DNA from 2 places in the Streptomyces sp. NPDC002490 genome. Region 2 is predicted to be linked to the other one. Evidence: riboswitches for the same ligand, from Rfam matches in the RefSeq annotation. Region 2 holds a riboswitch; the other holds the start of a gene.

Region 1 (6,194 bases), on a different contig from region 2:
CCGCCCCACCCCACAAAACAACACGAGGTCACAGAGTCGAACGCATCGCGAATGGGGATAAAAAAGCCCGACCCACCGGCCAGAAGACATCTTGCTCGGGCCGGTTCGATCAGCTAGCCGAATCATCGAACGAACGCGCATCGTATAAACTTCGCTACCGAGGCAGAGAGTTGGCGTTCGCGGCCCTGTCCCACCGCTCCCGCTTCCTCTGACCCCGTGCGCTGACAGTGCTGTCCGCGCTTCCTGGTTCCGCCTGCCGGTGAATGAGAGGCGACCCACCATGCCGCTGGTCTATCCCCCAGCCCCCGCGCCCACCCTGAGTAGCGTCATCACGGCACTGGAATCCCCCACCGCCGTTCACGAGGCCCGCACCCCCACCCTGCGTTCCGCGCAGGGCGCCGTCGCGGCGGAACTCCCGCTGCCCGTCCACGTACTCGACCGGCTCGTGCCCGGGGCCCGCGCCAGCCTCGCGGGCTGGCGCTACGCGATCCGGTGCGACGGCAGGTCGGTGGCCGCAGCGGACACCGTCCTCACCCCGGACGGCTGGGCCTTCTCCCACTTCTTCGAGGGCCCGTACATCGCCTCCACCGAACGCGCCGTGCGCCAGGCGGAATCCCTCCAGGCCCCCCACCAGCCCCGACTGCTGTCGCTCCCCGGCTTGTACATGCTGACCCTGTGGCTGCACGGCGACCCCGCGGCGGACCCGGCGGTGGGCAGTCCCGCCCCCGACGACCTGCTCGTCCCCTTGGCGCCGGCGCCCCCGGGGGTGCCGGCCCACCGCGTCCACCGGGTGGACGAACTGCTGCCCGCCCTGGGGCACCGGCTCGCACCGGCGCCTCCGCTCGCCGCGCCGGCCTGACCCGCTCCGCGAGGGACCCCACGGCGCCCGGGGGTTCCCCTGCGCGACGGCGGCCCCACCGCTCACTCCGAGCACCGGGGCCGTTCCCCTCCGTTTCCGGCCCAGACGGACTAGCCCTTTCCGACCATGGCGAACCCTCCTTTGGGACAGGCCAGGTGGACTGAACCATCCTTGCGGGTGATACGCGTCTAGCGAGTAAGAACCGGCTGCGACGAAATCCCTGCGGAATCACGCCCGTGCGGCAACACTGGAATCAGACCGACGACACGGGCGGCGGCACGTCTCCTCGTTCCGCCGCAGCACGGACGTCACACCGCAGCGAAAGAGCGCTTCCACCATGTGCCAGCATCAGCCATCGTGCCCGACGGCGGAGTCCGCCGACCGTGAGGCCGCGCTCGCCGTGGCCCACCGCCCCGAACAGGGGTGGAGTCTCCTCTGCAACGGCGTCCTGCACTTCGAGGACACCGGTGAACTCCTACCCAACGGCGAAGTCATCGCGCCTCGTCGCCCACTGGGCGCGGACGGGGTGATGACGGCGGCCTGAGCCCGCCGGTGCTGACGGACCGGTCGGGCGACCCGTGGCCGCCCGACCGGTCCGTCAGCACGTCAAGCCCTGCCGGCGGTTCACTCCCCGTAGGCGTCCAGCGGCGGGCAGGAGCACACCAGGTTGCGGTCGCCGTACGCCTGGTCGATCCGCCGCACCGGCGGCCAGTACTTGTCCGCGGGCGACACCCCGGCCGGGAAGACCGCCACGTCCCGCTCGTAGGGGTGCTCCCAGTCGCCGGCCAGGGAACGCGCGGTGTGGGGCGCGTTGCACAGCGGGTTGTCCTCGGCCGGCCACTGTCCGGACGCCACCTTCTCGATCTCCGCCCGAATGGCGATCATCGCCTCGCAGAAGCGGTCGAGTTCGGTGAGGTCCTCGCTCTCGGTGGGCTCGATCATCAGGGTGCCCGCCACCGGGAACGACATCGTGGGCGCGTGGAAGCCGTAGTCGATCAGCCGCTTGGCCACGTCGTCGACCGTCACGCCGGTCGCCTTGGTGAGCGGCCGCAGGTCGATGATGCACTCGTGGGCGACCAGACCGCCCGGACCGGTGTAGAGGACCGGGTAGTGCGGCTCCAGGCGCTTGGCGACGTAGTTCGCGGACAGCACCGCCACCTGGGTGGCCCGCTTGAGCCCTTCACCGCCCATGAGGCGCACGTACGCCCAGGAGATGGGCAGGATGCCCGCCGAACCCCACGGCGCGGCCGAGATCGGCCCCACGCCCGTGTCCGGTCCGGCCGCCGGCTGGAGCGGGTGGTTCGGCAGATGGGGTGCGAGATGGGCGCGCACCGCCACCGGCCCGACCCCGGGCCCGCCGCCCCCGTGCGGGATGCAGAAGGTCTTGTGCAGGTTCAGGTGCGAGACGTCGCCGCCGAACCGCCCCGGCTTGGCCAGCCCGACCAGCGCGTTGAGGTTGGCGCCGTCGACGTAGACCTGGCCGCCCGCGTCGTGCACGGCCGCGCAGATGTCGGCGACGTGCTCCTCGAACACCCCGTGCGTCGACGGATACGTGATCATCAGGACGGCCAGTTCCTCGCGGTGCCGCTCGATCTTGGCCCGCAGGTCGTCGACGTCCACCTCGCCGTCGTCGGCGGTCGCCACGACGACCACCCGCATCCCCGCCATGACCGCGCTCGCCGCGTTCGTCCCGTGCGCCGAGGAGGGGATCAGGCAGACCGTGCGCTGTTCCTCCCCGCGCGCCCGGTGGTAGCCGCGCACCGCGAGCAGGCCGGCCAGTTCGCCCTGCGACCCCGCGTTCGGCTGGAGGGACACCTTGTCGTAGCCGGTGACCTCGGCGAGCCGGTCCTCCAGTTCCCGGATCAGCGTCAGGTAACCCTGGGCCTGCTCGGCAGGGGCGAAGGGGTGCAGCTGCCCGAACTCCGGCCAGGTGACCGGTTCCATCTCGGTGGTGGCGTTCAGCTTCATCGTGCAGGAACCGAGCGGGATCATGCCCCGGTCGAGGGCGTAGTCCCGGTCGGAGAGCCGGCGCAGGTAGCGCAGCATCGCCGTCTCGGAGCGGTACTGGTGGAAGACGGGGTGCGTCAGGTAGTCGTCGGTGCGCAGCAGCGCCGCCGGCAGAGCGTCCGGGACCCTCGCGTCCAGGTCCTCGACGTCGGCGTCGGCTCCGAAGGCGGTCCAGACCGTCCCGAGTTGCTCGCGGGTGGTGGTCTCGTCGCAGGCCACGCCGACGTGGTCGGCGTCCACCAGCCGCAGGTTGACCCCGTCCTCGCGGGCCGCGGCCACGACGGCGGCGGCCCTGCCGGGCACCCGTGCCGTCACCGTGTCGAAGAACGCGCCGTGCACCACCTCGACACCGGCGGCCCGCAGGCCCGCCGCGAGGACCGCGGCGTAGCGGTGGGTGCGGCGGGCGATGGTCCGCAGGCCCTCCGGCCCGTGGTAGACGGCGTACATGCCGGCCATCACGGCGAGCAGCACCTGGGCGGTGCAGATGTTGCTGGTGGCCTTCTCGCGGCGGATGTGCTGTTCGCGGGTCTGGAGCGCGAGCCGGTAGGCGCGGTCGCCGTCGCGGTCGACGGACACGCCGACGAGCCGGCCGGGCAGGTTGCGGGCGAACTTCTCGTGCACCGCCAGGTAGCCGGCGTGCGGGCCGCCGAAGCCCATGGGCACGCCGAAGCGCTGGGTGGTGCCGACGGCGATGTCCGCGCCCAGTTCGCCGGGCGGGGTCAGCAGGGTGAGGGCGAGCAGGTCGGCGGCGACGGTGACGACGGCGCCCAGTTCGTGGGCCTGTTCGATGACGGGGCGCAGGTCGAGCACGGCCCCGGAGGCCCCCGGGTACTGGAGCAGGACGCCGGTGACGCCCCGCTCGGCGACCTCGGTGGGGATGCCGGCGGTCAGGTCGGCGACGACGACCTCCACCCCGGTCGGTTCGGCGCGGGTCCGGATGACGGCGACCGTCTGGGGCAGGGTGTCCGCGTCGACGAGGAAGACGCCGCCCTTGACCTTGCCGACCCGGCGGGAGAGTGCCATGGCCTCGGCGGCGGCGGTCCCCTCGTCCAGGAGGGAGGCTCCGGACGTGGGCAGCCCGGTCAGTTCGGCCACCGTCGTCTGGAAGTTCAGCAGGGCCTCCAGACGGCCCTGCGAGATCTCCGGCTGGTACGGCGTGTAGGCGGTGTACCAGGCCGGGTTCTCCATGACGTTGCGGAGGATGACCGGCGGGGTGAAGGTGCCGTAGTAGCCCAGGCCGATCATGGAGCCGAGGACGTCGTTGCGGTCGGCGAGGGAGCGCAGTTCGGCGAGGACATCGGCCTCGGTGCGGGCCGCGGGCAGGTCGAGCGCCTCGGCGTTCTTGATGACGTCGGGGACCGCGGTGGCCGTCAGCTCGTCCAGTGAGCCGTACCCGACCTGGGCGAGCATCTTGGCACGGGCTTCCGCATCGGGGCCGATGTGGCGCCGCTCGAACGGAATGCCCTGTTCGAGCTGGGAGAGCGGGGGACGGTTGACAGTCATTGCGGGGGCCTCCTGGTCGGTACGACCTGCGAGGGGCACCATGACGCGGGTGCCCGGACGGCCTCCCCCTCTGTCATCTCAACCTGAGAGCTTCACCGGGCGCGCGGCCCGACTTTCACCGTCGGTGAGGGCGGAGGTCCGGAAACCGCCCGCCCTGCTTTCCAGAGTGACCTCACCCGCGCGGTACTGGGGCCTGAGAGATTCCGGGGAGGATTTGCTCCTTCGGCGCCCCCGACCGTGGCCAGGGAGCTCTCCCGCACGGGGTCGACAGCCGCCTCCAGCCTACCAGCGGCTCTTCGCACGGGGCTTCGAGTGGCCGCCTGCGGAAATCTGCTCTTTCGTGGTGCTGACGGATGAGTTGCGACGAGCTGGAGGGCACGTGCAGACCGACATCGATCCGCGCAACCTGATCGGCCGCAAGGCGTTCGACCTCCACGGTGCGAGGATCGGCACGGTGGACGAGGTCTACCTCGACGACGCCACGGGAGTGCCGGAGTGGGCGGCGATCCGGACGGGTCTGTTCAGCCGGGACGCGTTCGTCCCCCTGGAGCCCAGCGAACTGGTGGCGGGCACCCTCCGGGTGCCCTTCGAGCGCGCCCTGATCAGGGACGCCCCGGACTTCGGCGTGGGGCGCCACCTCTCCCCCGAACAGGAGCTGCGGCTCTACCACCACTACGGGCTCGACGTGGCCTCTCCCGGCCCGGACGTCGGCGAGTGGGCCGCCGGCCCGGGGGACGAGCCCGAGCCGTCCGGGGAGAGGTAGCCGTCCGCCACCAGGGGGACCGGGTCGGAGGGGGTGAGGTCGGGGTCGTCCACGGCGAAGGTCCGCACCCGGCCCGGCGGGGAGTTTGGGGTCTCGAAGCGCACCGTCACCCGTCCCACCCCGCTGCCCTGGACCCAGCCCGGCCCGTGGACGGCGTGGTGGACGTCGTGTCCGGCCGCCCACCGGGAGGACGCACGGGCGGACGACACGGGGTCCTGCGGGCCTTCGGCCCCCGGATCGGCCTCCGTGTCGGCGGGCACCTCGGGCGGGTGCTCCCCGGCCGCCTGCGCGAACAGGTCCTCCTGGGTGTAGTCGGCGAGGCCGCTGACGCCCACGCCGAGGAGCCGCACGCCGCCGGTGGTGTCCACCGACTCCAGCAGGCGGCCGGCCGCCTCGCGGACCACCCTGGGGTCGTCGGTGGGCCCGCGCAGCGTCTCGGAGCGGGTGAGCGTCGAGAAGTCGTAGCGGCGCACCTTGAGCACCACGGTGCGGCCCGAATGGCCGGAGTCCCGCAGCCGTCGCACGCACCGTTCGGCGAGCCGCTGCACCTCCAGCCGCACCCGGGTCCGGTCGTGGATGTCGACGTCGTACGTGTCCTCCACGGACACCGACTTCGTCTCGCGTTCGGCCACCACCGGCCGCTCGTCGCGGGCGAGGGCCATCGCGTACAGGCCCGCTCCGTGGGCCTTGCCCAGCAGCCGCACCAGTTCGTCCTCGCCGGCCTCGGCGAGTTCGCCGACGGTGCTGATGCCCGCCCGGCGCAGGTGGTCGCCGGTGGCGGGCCCCACCCCCGGCAGCACCCGGACCGCCATGGGGGCCAGCAGGGCCCGTTCGGTGCCCGCCCGCACCAGCAGCAGACCGTCCGGTTTGGCCTCCTCCGATGCGATCTTGGCGACCATCTTGGAGGCGGCCAGCCCGACCGACCCGGTCAGCCCCGTGGCGGCCCGGATGTCGGCGCGCAGTCGGGTGCCCACCGCGCGGGCGGACGCCTCCTCGCGGGCCGTGCCGCCCGCCTCCAGGTCCACGAAGGCCTCGTCCAGGCTGAGCGGCTCCACCAGCGGG
Region 2 (6,194 bases):
AGTGGTCCCCGCTGATCCCGCCGAGCGAACCGATCGGCGTGGACATCAACGGGTCGATCAGGTCCTCGTGGTAGGTGTTCGGATCCTCGCCGTACATCTTGGTGATCAGCGGCGCGAGGATCGCCACCAGCACCAGGAGCAGCACCACGGCGCCCCCGAGCAGGGCGAGTTTGTCGCGTTTCAAGCGCTCCCAGGCGATGCGCCCCAGCGAGCGCCCCTGCACCGCCTTCCCGGCGACCGCGGCTGCCTCCTCCGCAGCCGGCGGGGCCGCGTCCGCGGTCGGCTCGTGCAATGGTGCCGTCATCGTGACAAGGACCCCTCTTCTCAACCGGCGGTGACCGTCCCGCAGTTGCCGCCGGGGGCGACCGGGCCGATCCGTCGTGCCCGAGGCCCTCGACGCTCCCACCGGGGGCGGGACCGCGCGACCTCTGGTGCGGGAGTCTTCATCCCGGCTGCGATCCGTAGCCAGACCTGATCCTGAATGGATGCGCAACCGTGATGCAGCCAGGGGGGATCCGTTATCCGAACGGCGCGTAACGCAGCCCGGACGGGGGCACCTTGAGGTTTTCGGCCAAACGCGCGTAGATTCCGGGCATCTTCTCGGCGAGACCGGCAGAGAGGGCAGGAAAAGGACAACTCACCCACCCCGGTCGCCGGTTGACAGAACGGGTCGAGGCGCCCACTATCGCGGCGGGTAACCGTACCCGGCGGTAGGCGCGACGGGAGCGACATGGGATTCGCGGTCGTAGAACGGGCGGGCGTTCGCCCCCAACCACAGCGCGACGGGGTCGTAGGCGTCGCCGAGCGCCACGGTGGACACGGCCAGCCCCTCGGGCACCGCGCCGATCGACTGCTGCATCATCAACCGCACCGCGTCGACGGACTGCGGCCCCGTGTCGTACACGTCCAGTCCGATCGCCAGGTACGGGGCGCCGAGCGACGGCTGCACCCAGGCGCGGCGCAGCGAGCGCACGGCGGGGGTGCGGTGCGCGTTCTGCCCCAGCACCGCGTAGAACTGCGGGATCTCGATGGCGGGTTCGCCGATCCGCAGCGGCCCGGCCGGATGCCGGTCCAGGCCCAGGGCGATCCGCCGCAGGTCCGCCCACGGGACGCCGACCCCGCCGCCGCTGGCGTGCGGGTTGAGCCACAGGCCGTACCGGTCGGGGTAGAGCGCCCGGGCCACCTCGGCGACGGGAACCGCCTCGTAGGAGCGGTTCCATCCGCTCGCGGAGAGTTCCTGGGCCGAGGTCACGCAGGGCGCGTAGCCCAGGCCGTCGAGTTCCATGGTGCCGTACTGGGCGTCCGGCGCTCCGGGCCGGCCGTGCCACAGCAGCATCCGGACCTGGCCGGCGGGGTCGGCGAGGGCGTGCAACAGTGCCTCGTACGCGTCGTAGCGCCCGGGCGTCACCTGGCGCAGCATGTGCTCGATCCGCCCGGCCGCAGCCGTGCCCGACGCACTCACCCTTGACCGCCCCTTCGACCCGTCGGAACAGCACGGCGCGGTTCCGAACCCGACACGCCCACCGCGGCCCGGCGGGTCGTACGGCCCCGCCCGGCCGTGCCACCCAGCTTAAGCGGCACCACCCCGGCGCGGCCGACGCCTCGGTCCCAGGTCCGTCACAGCTGGTGGTATCGGGCGCACTCAGGGCTCCCGCACGTAGAAGGGGCGGAGCTGCTCGCGCATCCAGTCGGCCACCGGGTCCCGGGCCACGTCCAGCAGGATCAGGTTGACCCCCCAGGCGACGGGCACCCGTCCCAGCGCACGTCCCAGCGCGTCCAAGGGCAGTTCCCGGGCCGAGCCCTCGCACTGGTCGAGTTCCACCCCGATGAACAGGCTCGGGGCGCCGCCCTCCACGCTGGCCAGGCAGCGGCGGGCGGTGGTGACCGTGCCCACCGCGGCGAACTCCTCCCCGGCGGCGGCGAGGAAGTCCATCGGGTCCTCCTTCCAGTCGGGCGGGAAGAGCCGGACCCGACCGCCGCTGGTGGGGCCGTCCAGGGCGGTGCGACCGGCGCGGCACAGCTCCGCGACGGCCGGCGGCGGCAGCGGAACGCCCACCGTGCCGTCCGGGTTGAGGACCAGGCCGAGTTGGGGCGGCAGTCCGCGGGCGAACTCGACGGCGGGCGCCACGGTGCCGCCCATCCGGTCGCCCACCACCTGGCGGAACTGCTCGGCGGAGGTGAACACCGGCACGTACGCCTGGCCGTCGACCTCCACGGTGGGCAGGTCCAGGGTGGTGCTGGTGGGGTCCCCGCCGGCCGGCAGCGGCACCCAGATCCGGCTGCGGCCGAGCACCTCGACGATCCGCGGGGCGGCCCCGGGCACCCCCACGGAGGCGGCGAGCACCTCCTCCAACTCGTTCACCGGCCAGGCCCCGGGCGGAGCCGGGACCGTGGGGGGCTGGGGTGTCTGGGCCGGAATCTCCATCGTCAACCACCTGCTCGTGCCGCGCTGCGTCTGCGCCAGGCACCCTAACGCGAAGCTCCGGGCGTCCGGCGCCCGTTCGGGCCGGGCGGCGGTGCCGTCCGGGCCTACGCGTCGAAGCGGACGGACCGCAGCGCCCCGCCCGCCGCCCGGTCCAGCAGCACCGCGGAGGCGCAGCCGGCCGGCAGCACCCCCCGCTGCGCGTCCCGCACCAGCCGGCCGATCGCCCGCCGGTGGCGGGCGAAGGCGTACCGGGACACGCCCCGGCCCCGTTGGCGCTGCCCGTCGAGGGCGGTGTCCGGCGCCACGTCGAGCAACAGCAGGTGCAGCCGGGTGCCGCGGGCCCGGGCCTCTCGGGCCAGCCAGCGGCGCACCCACGCCTGGGTGCCGCAGTCGTGGACCACCACGCTCTCCCCGGAGCGCAGCGCCCGCCGCAAGCCGGCGAAGTGCGCGACCCGCACCAGCGGCCGGTACAGGGCGTACGGCAGGGCGGCGGGCATCCGGCGGGCCCAGCGGTCGCGGGTGTCCTGGGAGTCGATGCGCCGCGCCGGGGCGACGGGGGTCGCGAGGGCGGCGCGGACGAGGCTGACGGAGGTGTCGCGGACCGTGCGCGACATCAGCGTGGACTTGCCGCTGCCCGGCAGCCCGGACACCACCACCAGGTCACCGGGGGCGAACCGGAGCGCGTGCGGCCCGCGGCCGGCCCGGTCCCGTAGGTCCCGGACCACCGCGGCGGCCCGCTCCGTGCGCGCCCGCGCGGCGGCGGCACCCGCCTGCTCGGGCAGCGCCACGCCAGCGGCGCTCGCGTACCCCCTCGTCGTGTTCACCGTGATCGTCCCCTCCAGTCCGTCACGTGAGCCTTCCCCGTAGAGTGTAAAGAGCCGGTAATTTCGCGGGTCCGGATCGCGTACGGATACGGCCACGGGTCCGTGACGGGGACCGCCCCGGACCGGTGCCGCGGGGTCGGGGGGACGCCACCCTGCCCAAGGCGGCGCGAGCGTGCAATGATGTGCCCGCCAACTGCATACCGGCCGCTTGAACCCGCGCGGGAGAGCCCCCGGCCGTACCGGGGCGCCGAAGGAGCAAGTCCCTCCCTTGAATCTCTCAGGCCCAGATACCGCGCGGGCGAGGCACATCTGAAAAGCGGACCGCGACGTCGTACGCGCGGTCCCACCCAAGGTGCAAACCGGGCCGCCGCCCAGCGGCGTGGCTCCCGGCGAACCTCTCAGGTCCGATGACAGATGGGGAGGACCATCTCGCCGTCATGCCCTGGGAGCACCTTCATGAGCACCGCCCCCCGCCGTACCGCGCTGGACGCGCTGCACCGATCGCTCGGTGCCACCATGACCGACTTCGCGGGCTGGGACATGCCCCTGCGCTACGGCAGCGAACGGGACGAGCACCACGCCGTGCGCACCCGCGCCGGACTGTTCGACCTCTCCCACATGGGGGAGATCACCGTCACCGGCCCGCAGGCGGTGGACCTGCTGGACCACGCGCTGGTCGGCAACCTCGGCACCGTCGCCACGGGGCGCGCCCGGTACACGATGATCTGCCGCGAGGACGGCGGCATCCTGGACGACCTGATCGTCTACCGCACCGGGGAGACGGAGTACCTGGTGGTCGCCAACGCCGGCAACGCCCAGACGGTGCTGGACGCGCTGCGCGAGCGGGCCGCGGGCTTCGACGCGGAGGTCCGCGACGACCGGGACGCCTACGCGCTGATCGCGGTGCAGGGCCCCGAGGCACCGGGCGTCCTGGCCGCCGTCACGGACGCCGACCTGGACGGGTTGAAGTACTACGCCGGGCTGCCCGGCACGGTCGCCGGGGTCCCCGCGCTGATCGCCCGCACCGGCTACACCGGTGAGGACGGCTTCGAACTCTTCGTCGCCCCCGAGCACGCGGAGGGCGTGTGGCGGGCGCTCACCGAGGCGGGCGCCCCGGTCGGGCTGGTGCCCTGCGGACTGTCCTGCCGGGACACCCTGCGCCTGGAGGCGGGCATGCCGCTGTACGGGCACGAGCTGACCACCGGGCTGACCCCCTTCGACGCGGGTCTCGGCCGGGTGGTGAAGTTCGAGAAGGAGGGCGACTTCGTCGGCCGGGCGGCGCTGGAGGCCGCCGCCGAGAAGGCCGCGGCGAACCCCCCGCGCAAGCTGGTCGGCCTGGTCGCCGAGGGCCGGCGGGTGCCGCGCGCCGGGTTCGCGGTGGTCGCGGACGGCACGGTGATCGGCGAGGTCACCTCGGGCGCGCCCTCCCCCACCCTCGGCCAGCCGATCGCCATGGCGTACGTCGACGCCGCGCACGCCGAGCCGGGCACCGCCGGGGTCGGGGTGGACATCCGCGGCACGCACGAGCCGTACCGGGTCGTGGCACTGCCCTTCTACCGCCGCCGGAAGTAGTTTCCGCGCGCACCACCGGGCCCGCCCGGATGCACCACGCTCCGGTTCCACCGGGCCCCCGCGCGGTACATGACGTCCGTCGGGCCGTGCGCTCCGACGCACGTCTCACATGCCAAGACATCCCGTTCCTCAGCACTCCCCCGCGTACAGGAGAATTCCCACCATGAGCAACCCCCAGCAGCTTCGCTACAGCAAGGAGCACGAGTGGCTGTCGGCCCCCGACGGCGAAGGCGTGGCCACGGTCGGCATCACCGAGTTCGCCGCCGGTGCGCTCGGTGACGTCGTCTACGCCCAGCTCCCCGAGGCGGGCCAGCAGGTGACCGCGGGCGAGACCTGCGGCGAGCTGGAGTCGACGAAGTCGGTCAGCGACCTGTACTCCCCGGTGACCGGCGAGGTCACGGAGTCCAACCAGGACGTGGTGGACGACCCGTCCCTGGTGAACTCCGCGCCCTTCGAGGGCGGCTGGTTGTTCAAGGTGCGCGTCGCGGCCGAGCCGGAGGACCTGCTCACCGCCGACGACTACACCGCCTTTTCCGCGGGCTGACCCACAACTAGGGATCATCTGATGTCGCTTCTGAACACGCCTCTGCACGAGCTGGACCCGGACGTCGCCGCCGCCGTCGACGCCGAACTGCGCCGCCAGCAGTCGACCCTGGAAATGATCGCGTCGGAGAACTTCGCCCCGGTCGCCGTCATGGAGGCCCAGGGCTCGGTGCTCACCAACAAGTACGCGGAGGGCTACCCGGGCCGCCGCTACTACGGCGGCTGTGAGCACGTCGACGTGGTCGAGCAGATCGCGATCGACCGGATCAAGGAGCTGTTCGGCGCCGAGCACGCCAACGTACAGCCGCACTCCGGTGCCCAGGCCAACGCGGCGGCGATGTTCGCGCTGCTCAAGCCGGGCGACACGATCATGGGTCTGAACCTCGCCCACGGCGGGCACCTGACCCACGGCATGAAGATCAACTTCTCCGGCAAGCTCTACCACGTGGTCGCCTACCACGTGGACGACGCCACCGGCCAGGTCGACATGGCCGAGGTCGAGCGGCTCGCCAAGGAGTCCAAGCCGAAGCTGATCGTCGCGGGCTGGTCCGCCTACCCGCGCCAGCTCGACTTCGCCGCCTTCCGCCGCATCGCGGACGAGGTCGGCGCCTATCTGATGGTCGACATGGCGCACTTCGCGGGCCTGGTCGCGGCCGGGCTGCACCCCAACCCGGTGCCGCACGCCCATGTCGTCACCACCACCACGCACAAGACCCTCGGCGGTCCGCGCGGCGGGGTGATCCTCTCCACCCAGGAGCTGGCCAAGAAGATCAACTCCGCGGTCTTCCCGGGCCAGCAGGGCGGTCCGCTGGAGCACGTGGTCGCCGCCA

What was found. A riboswitch is a leader RNA that binds a small molecule or an ion and turns the genes downstream of it on or off. The one in region 2 is predicted to bind glycine.
Region 1: linked by a shared signal. The riboswitch ahead of gcvP (aminomethyl-transferring glycine dehydrogenase) and the one ahead of gcvT (glycine cleavage system aminomethyltransferase GcvT) in region 2 are both predicted to bind glycine.

Annotation. Positions count from the first base shown of each region.
Region 1 is NZ_JBEOWM010000062.1:9,322-15,515, reverse strand. It holds gene ABT092_RS27545 (hypothetical protein) at 281-859, shown strand; gene ABT092_RS27540 (DUF5999 family protein) at 1,197-1,403, shown strand; gene gcvP (aminomethyl-transferring glycine dehydrogenase) at 1,484-4,369, opposite strand; glycine riboswitch at 4,541-4,636, opposite strand; gene ABT092_RS27530 (PRC-barrel domain-containing protein) at 4,749-5,132, shown strand; gene ABT092_RS27525 (DNA polymerase IV) at 5,042-6,194, opposite strand, start outside.
Region 2 is NZ_JBEOWM010000005.1:76,352-82,545, forward strand. It holds gene ABT092_RS04765 (ABC transporter permease) at 1-304, opposite strand, end outside; gene ABT092_RS04770 (enhanced serine sensitivity protein SseB C-terminal domain-containing protein) at 683-1,462, opposite strand; gene ABT092_RS04775 (enhanced serine sensitivity protein SseB) at 1,643-2,425, opposite strand; gene ABT092_RS04780 (AAA family ATPase) at 2,530-3,249, opposite strand; glycine riboswitch at 3,459-3,552, shown strand; glycine riboswitch at 3,553-3,673, shown strand; gene gcvT (glycine cleavage system aminomethyltransferase GcvT) at 3,706-4,821, shown strand; gene gcvH (glycine cleavage system protein GcvH) at 4,985-5,365, shown strand; gene glyA (serine hydroxymethyltransferase) at 5,387-6,194, shown strand, end outside.